DNA from 2 places in the Streptomyces luomodiensis genome. Region 1 is predicted to be linked to the other one. Evidence: predicted binding sites of a transcription regulator. Region 1 holds the regulator's gene; the other holds the start of a gene.
What was found. Region 1 encodes HrcA, which represses chaperone genes, less so after heat shock. Its sites were predicted from a motif close to TTNGCACTCNGNNNNNCNGAGTGCNAA; they were not measured.
Positions count from the first base shown of each region.

Region 2: groL (chaperonin GroEL) is a predicted target of HrcA. The motif match lies at 2,104-2,130, and genes of this name have one in related genera.

Region 1 is NZ_CP117522.1:3,413,993-3,417,402, reverse strand. It holds gene PS467_RS14825 (DUF3097 domain-containing protein) at 1-57, opposite strand, end outside; gene PS467_RS14820 (MBL fold metallo-hydrolase) at 330-1,052, opposite strand; gene hrcA (heat-inducible transcriptional repressor HrcA) at 1,216-2,232, shown strand; gene dnaJ (molecular chaperone DnaJ) at 2,233-3,366, shown strand.
Region 2 is NZ_CP117522.1:4,524,844-4,528,253, forward strand. It holds gene murQ (N-acetylmuramic acid 6-phosphate etherase) at 1-178, shown strand, start outside; gene groL (chaperonin GroEL) at 285-1,910, opposite strand; gene PS467_RS18975 (cold-shock protein) at 2,311-2,517, opposite strand; gene PS467_RS18980 (MoaD/ThiS family protein) at 2,926-3,204, opposite strand; gene thrC (threonine synthase) at 3,201-3,410, opposite strand, start outside.

The sequences.
Region 1 (3,410 bases):
CGGGGCGGGCCGCTGCCGCTTCCAGGGCGGGGTCAGGTCCGGGTCGTACTGTCGCATCCGGCTGACGATAGCGTGCGACGACCACCCGCCCCCATGGCCGCACGACCACGCGAACGGCCAGGCGCACGACTAGGCGAACAACTAGAAGCCGCCTAGGGCGTGTTTCGAAAGTAGCGCCGTCCGCCCGGAGGGCGGGCCCCGCGGCGTCTGGTGCGTGTGATCGCAAGGCGGAGGGTCGTCCTCGTAGTGGGCCTACTCGGACGATCCCGACAACGCGGCGAGCGCGCGTGCCAGGCGTCGCGGGGCAGGCGGGACTTTCGAAACACGCCCTAGGCGGACACGCCGAAGCGGGCGGCCAGTTCGTCGCGTTGGGTGCGGACGAAGGCGGCGTCCACGACGGAGCCGTGTCCCGGGACGTACAGCGCGTCCTCGCCGCCGAGGGCGAGCAGCCGGTCCAGCGCGGCGGGCCAGTGGCCGGGGATCGCGTCGGGCCCCGCCTGGGGTGGGCCGGACTCCTCCACCAGATCGCCGCAGAAGACCACCTCGGGCTGGCCGGGCACCAGAACGGCCAGGTCGTGGGCGGTGTGGCCGGGTCCCACATTGGCCAACAGCACCGGCCGGTCGCCCAGGTCGAGGGTGAGCTCCCCGGAGACCAGATGGTGCGGGCCGACGAGATGGTCCACCGCCTCGGTGGCCGCGCCCCGCTCCACCCCGTGGCGGATCGCGTCCTCGCGCAGCGTCTCCCGCTCCCGGCACAGCAGCTCGTCCACGCCCGTGGCCCCGTACACCTCGCAGCCCGCGAAGGCGGCCGAGCCCAGGACGTGGTCGAAATGCGGATGGGTGAACGCGATCCGGGTGGGGCGGCGGCCGGTCAGCCGGGTGATCCGGGTGCGCAGCTCGGCCCCGGCGCGCAGGGTCGCGCCGGTGTCCACGACGAGGATGTCGGTCCGGCCGACGACCACGCCGACCGTCTCGTCCCACTCCGGCATCCGGCGGCGGGCCACATCCGGCGCGAGCCGCTCCCAGCCTGCCTCTTCCCAACACGTCTCCATACCGCGACGCTAGCTCAGCGGGGGTGGGGAGAGTTGCTGCCAGCGTCGGCTCTTGCCCATGCCACCGCACCCCGCCGTACACTGGCGGAGGGGTTCTGGCACTCGTGCCTCGTGAGTGCCAGACGGACGACCTGATGAGACCGCTGGACTGGAGGTGCGCGGGGTGCTCAGCGAACGCAGACTCGAGGTGCTGCGTGCCATCGTCCAGGATTATGTGGGGACGGAGGAGCCGGTCGGCTCCAAGGCGCTCACCGAGCGGCACCGGCTGGGGGTCTCCCCGGCCACGGTGCGTAACGACATGGCCGCTCTGGAGGACGAGGGCTTCATCGCCCAGCCGCATACGAGCGCCGGCCGGATCCCCACGGACAAGGGCTATCGCCTCTTCGTGGACAAGCTGGCCGGAGTCAAGCCGCTGTCCAGCCCGGAGCGGCGGGCCATTCAGAACTTCCTGGACGGTGCGGTCGACCTCGACGACGTGGTGGGCCGCACGGTCCGGCTGCTGGCGCAGCTGACCCGGCAGGTGGCGGTGGTGCAGTATCCGTCGCTGACCCGGTCCACGGTGCGCCATGTGGAGCTGCTGCCGCTGGCCACGGCCCGGGTGATGCTGGTGCTGATCACGGACACCGGGCGGGTGGAGCAGCGCATGGTGGACTGCCCGGCCCCGGTCACCGAGGATTCGCTGGCCGATCTGCGGGCCCGGCTCAACAGCCGGGTCGTCGGGCGGCGTTTCGCGGATGTGCCGCAATTGGTGCAGGATCTTCCGGAGTCCTTCGAACAGGAGGACCGGGGGACCGTGTCGATCGTACTGTCGACCTTGCTCGAGACGCTGGTGGAGGAGACCGAGGAGCGGCTGATGATCGGCGGCACCGCGAACCTCACGCGTTTCGTGCATGATTTCCCCCTGACGATCCGGCCCGTTCTGGAGGCACTTGAGGAGCAGGTCGTCCTCCTCAAGCTGCTGGGCGAGGCGAAGGACTCGGGTATGACCGTGCGCATCGGGCATGAGAATGCTCACGAGGGGCTCAACGCCACCTCGGTCGTCGCGGTCGGCTACGGTTCCGGCGACGAGGCGGTCGCCAAACTCGGCGTGGTCGGACCGACCCGCATGGACTACCCCGGAACGATGGGAGCGGTACGCGCAGTGGCACGTTACGTCGGACAGATCCTGGCGGAGTCGTAAGTGGCGACTGACTACTACGCAGTCCTGGGCGTGCCGCGTGATGCCTCGCAGGACCAGATCAAGAAGGCATTCCGTCGGCTCGCACGCGAGCTGCATCCGGACGTGAATCCGGATCCGAAGACCCAGGAGCGGTTCAAGGAGATCAACGCCGCTTACGAGGTCCTGTCGGATCCGCAGAAGAAGCAGGTCTACGACCTGGGCGGGGACCCGATGTCCGGGGCGGGCGGCGGCGGCGCCGGCGGCTTCGGCGGGGGCTTCGGCAACTTCTCCGACATCATGGACGCGTTCTTCGGCACCGCCTCGCAGCGCGGTCCGCGGTCCAGGACCCGGCGCGGTCAGGACGCGATGATCCGGCTCGAGGTGGAGCTCAACGAGGCCGCGTTCGGGACCACCAAGGACATCCAGGTCGACACCGCGGTCGTCTGCACGACGTGCAGCGGCGAGGGCGCGGCGCCGGGCACCTCGGCGCAGACCTGTGACATGTGCCGTGGCCGCGGTGAGGTCTCCCAGGTGACGCGGTCCTTCCTGGGCCAGGTCATGACCTCGCGGCCGTGCCCCCAGTGCCAGGGCTTCGGCACCGTGGTGCCGACCCCGTGCCCGGAGTGCGCGGGCGACGGCCGGGTCCGCTCGCGGCGCACCCTGACCGTGAAGATCCCCGCCGGTGTGGACAACGGCACCAGGATCCAGCTGGCCGGCGAGGGCGAGGTCGGGCCGGGCGGCGGCCCGGCGGGCGACCTGTACGTGGAGATCCACGAGGTCCCGCACCCGGTCTTCCAGCGGCGCGGCGATGACATGCACTGCACGGTGACCATCCCGATGACGGCGGCGGCGCTGGGCACCAAGGTGCCGCTGGAGACGCTGGACGGCCTGGAGGAGGTCGACATCCGGCCCGGCACCCAGTCCGGCCAGTCGATCCCGCTGCACCAGCGCGGCGTCACCCATCTGCGGGGCGGCGGCCGGGGCGATCTGATCGTGCACGTCGAGGTGACCACCCCGACCAAGCTCGACCCGGAGCAGGAGGAGCTGCTGCGGCGGCTGGCCAAGCTACGCGGCGAGGAGCGCCCGACCGGGGAGTTCAAGCCGGGGCAGCAGGGGTTGTTCTCGCGCCTTAAGGATGCGTTCAACGGGCGGTAGGGCTCGCCGAGGCGTTCAACGGGCGGTAGGCGCGGTCCGGCCGG
Region 2 (3,410 bases), 1.1 Mb from region 1:
CTTCCTGGCGACCGGCGCCTCCGACCAGCGGATCGAAAGCGCGCTGGCGGCCACGGACGGCGAGGTGAAGAACGCGATCCTCACCATCCTGGGCGGGGTGGACGCCCCGACCGCGGAGAAGCTGCTCGGCGCGGCAGGCGGCCATCTGCGCGCCGCCCTCGAGGCCGCCACGGGGTGACCTCCGCACCGCCCCGGAACGCCGTCGGGGCGGCACCCCTGGGAGAGGGTGCCGCCCCGACGTATCGGACGGTTCGACCGATCGGCGTGTGAACGCGCCGAGTCGATCAGAAGTCCATGTCACCGCCCGGCATGCCGCCCGGAGCGCCCGCCGGGGCGGCCTTCTCCGGCTTGTCGGCGATGACGGCCTCGGTGGTCAGGAACAGCGCGGCGATCGACGCGGCGTTCTGGAGCGCCGAGCGGGTGACCTTGGCCGGGTCGATGATGCCCTCGGCGATCAGGTCGACGTACTCGCCGGACGCGGCGTTGAGGCCGTGACCCGGGGTCAGGTTGCGCACCTTCTCGACCACGACGCCGCCCTCGAGACCGGCGTTGACCGCGATCTGCTTGAGCGGGGCCTCCAGGGCCAGGCGCACGGCCTGGGCACCGGTGGCCTCGTCGCCCTCGAGCTCCAGCTTCTCGAAGACCGAGACGGTCTGGAGCAGGGCCACGCCACCACCGGCGACGATGCCCTCCTCGACGGCGGCCTTGGCGTTGCGCACCGCGTCCTCGATGCGGTGCTTGCGCTCCTTGAGCTCGACCTCGGTGGCGGCACCGGCCTTGATGACGGCCACGCCGCCGGCCAGCTTCGCCAGGCGCTCCTGGAGCTTCTCGCGGTCGTAGTCCGAGTCCGAGGACTCGATCTCGGCGCGGATCTGGTTGACGCGGCCCTGCACCTGGTCGGTGTCGCCGGCGCCGTCCACGATGGTGGTCTCGTCCTTGGTGACGGTGACCTTGCGGGCGCGGCCGAGCAGGTCCAGCCCGGCGTTCTCCAGCTTGAGGCCGACCTCCTCGGAGATGACGGTGCCACCGGTGAGGATGGCGATGTCGCCGAGCATGGCCTTCCGGCGGTCACCGAAGCCCGGGGCCTTGACGGCGACGGACTTGAAGGTGCCACGGATCTTGTTGACGACCAGGGTCGCCAGGGCCTCGCCCTCGATGTCCTCCGCGATGATCAGCAGCGGCTTGCCCGACTGCATGACCTTCTCGAGCAGCGGGAGGAGGTCCTTCACGCTGCTGATCTTGGAGTTGACGATCAGGATGTACGGGTCGTCGAGCGACGCCTCCATACGCTCCATGTCCGTCGCGAAGTACGGGGAGATGTAGCCCTTGTCGAAGCGCATGCCCTCGGTGAGCTCGAGCTCGAGCCCGAAGGTCTGCGACTCCTCGACGGTGATGACGCCTTCCTTGCCGACCTTGTCCATCGCCTCGGCGATGAGCTCACCGATCTGGGTGTCGGCGGCGGAGATGGAGGCGGTGGAGGCGATCTGCTCCTTGGTCTCCACGTCCTTGGCCTGCTCGAGGAGCTGGGCGGAGACGGCCTCGACGGCCTTCTCGATACCGCGCTTGAGCGCCATCGGGTTGGCACCCGCGGCGACGTTGCGCAGGCCCTCCTTGACCAGCGCCTGGGCGAGGACGGTCGCGGTCGTCGTGCCGTCACCGGCGACGTCGTCCGTCTTCTTCGCGACCTCCTTGACCAGCTCGGCGCCGATCTTCTCGTACGCGTCCTCGAGCTCGATCTCCTTGGCGATGGACACACCATCGTTGGTGATCGTGGGGGCGCCCCACTTCTTCTCGAGGACGACGTTGCGACCCTTGGGGCCGAGGGTGACCTTGACGGCGTCGGCGAGCTGGTTCATCCCGCGCTCGAGGCCGCGCCGTGCCTCCTCGTCGAACGCGATGATCTTGGCCATGTGAAGTGGTCCTCCCAAGACTTAGGGGGTACCTCCCAGGCCGTTAGGCCGTGGGGGCGGATTGCTCCGGACCGCGCTGGCGCCCGCGACGGACGGCCTGTCTGCCGTGCGGTTCCTTGCCCCGCATGGCCCGACGGGCCTCACCGACCCGGTCCTTCTGTCACTCTCAACGTCAGAGTGCTAACGCCAATGATTAGCACTCGGACCTATCGAGTGCAAGCGCCCGAAGGGCTCCTTGGGGGGTGGCGGCCGGGTGACGGGTAGGCACAGGCGCCCGAAGGGCGTGGGCGAGGCGCGCGGGCCGGGGGGAGGGAGCCCCCGGGCATGCCGAAGGGTCCGTACCCTGGTCGAGGTACGGACCCTTCGGACTTGTTCTGTTCAGCTGCGTCGCGTCGGCGCGTCAGCCTACGGCCACGCGGACCATGTCGGCCTGCGGGCCCTTCTGGCCCTGCGAGATCTCGAACTCGACCCGCTGGCCTTCCTCGAGGGTGCGGTACCCGTCCATCTGGATCGCGCTGTAGTGGACGAACACGTCCGCACCACCGTCGACCGCGATGAAGCCGTACCCCTTCTCCGCGTTGAACCACTTGACGGTGCCCTGAGCCATTCCTAACTCCCCTATTGCTGGCCCTTGCGCAGGACCGCACTCCGCGGACCCGGGTCAGACCTCACCCCCCGGATGTGGGGGGTGTGCGCCGGAACGCGTCGACCGCCGCTGAATGTATCCGTCCCAACGCCCTCTGCAACAGGTCAATCGGACGAGAATTCTGGGCACGGCCGAACGGTTAAAAGCGAGAATTCATATGAAGTTCGGGCAAGCCGGGCGGGACATAAGGGACCAACCCGACAATTCATGCACACACTTTACGCACAAGTTGACGAGTTCTCATATGTGGCTCCGACCCCGGGTGCACTGGGGAATCCGGGCAACTGTATCGCGTTTCCACACACGGAATCGCCCCGTCCGGTTGTCCCCGGACGGGGCGATGTCAAAGGTGAGGAGGGTGACGCGGGGTCAGCAGCCGCCCGCGACCGCCGGGATGATCGAGACGCCGGCGCCGTCCGGGGTCGCCGTGGCCAGGCCGTCGGCGAAGCGGACGTCGTCGTCGTTGACGTAGACGTTGACGAAGCGGCGGAGCTTGCCGGTGTCGTCCAGAACGCGCGCCGCGATCCCCTGGTGGTTCTTCTCCAGGTCCGCCAGGACCTCGGCGAGGGTCGCGCCCTCGGCGGTGACCTCGGCCTGACCGCCGGTGTAGGTGCGCAGGATGGTCGGGATGCGAACGTTGACGCTCATACGAGGCCAGCCTCTCGGAACGAGTCAAGGGTGGGGCGGATGATGGCGGAGGGGCCCGTGGTGGGAGCCACCGCGTCGAGGGTCTTGAGGCCGTCGCCGGTGTTCAGCACGACGGTCGTCAGGGACGGGTCGAGCAGGCCGTCCTCGATCAGCTTCTTGGTCACGCCGACGGTCACGCCGCCCGCGGTCTCCGCGAAGATCCCCTC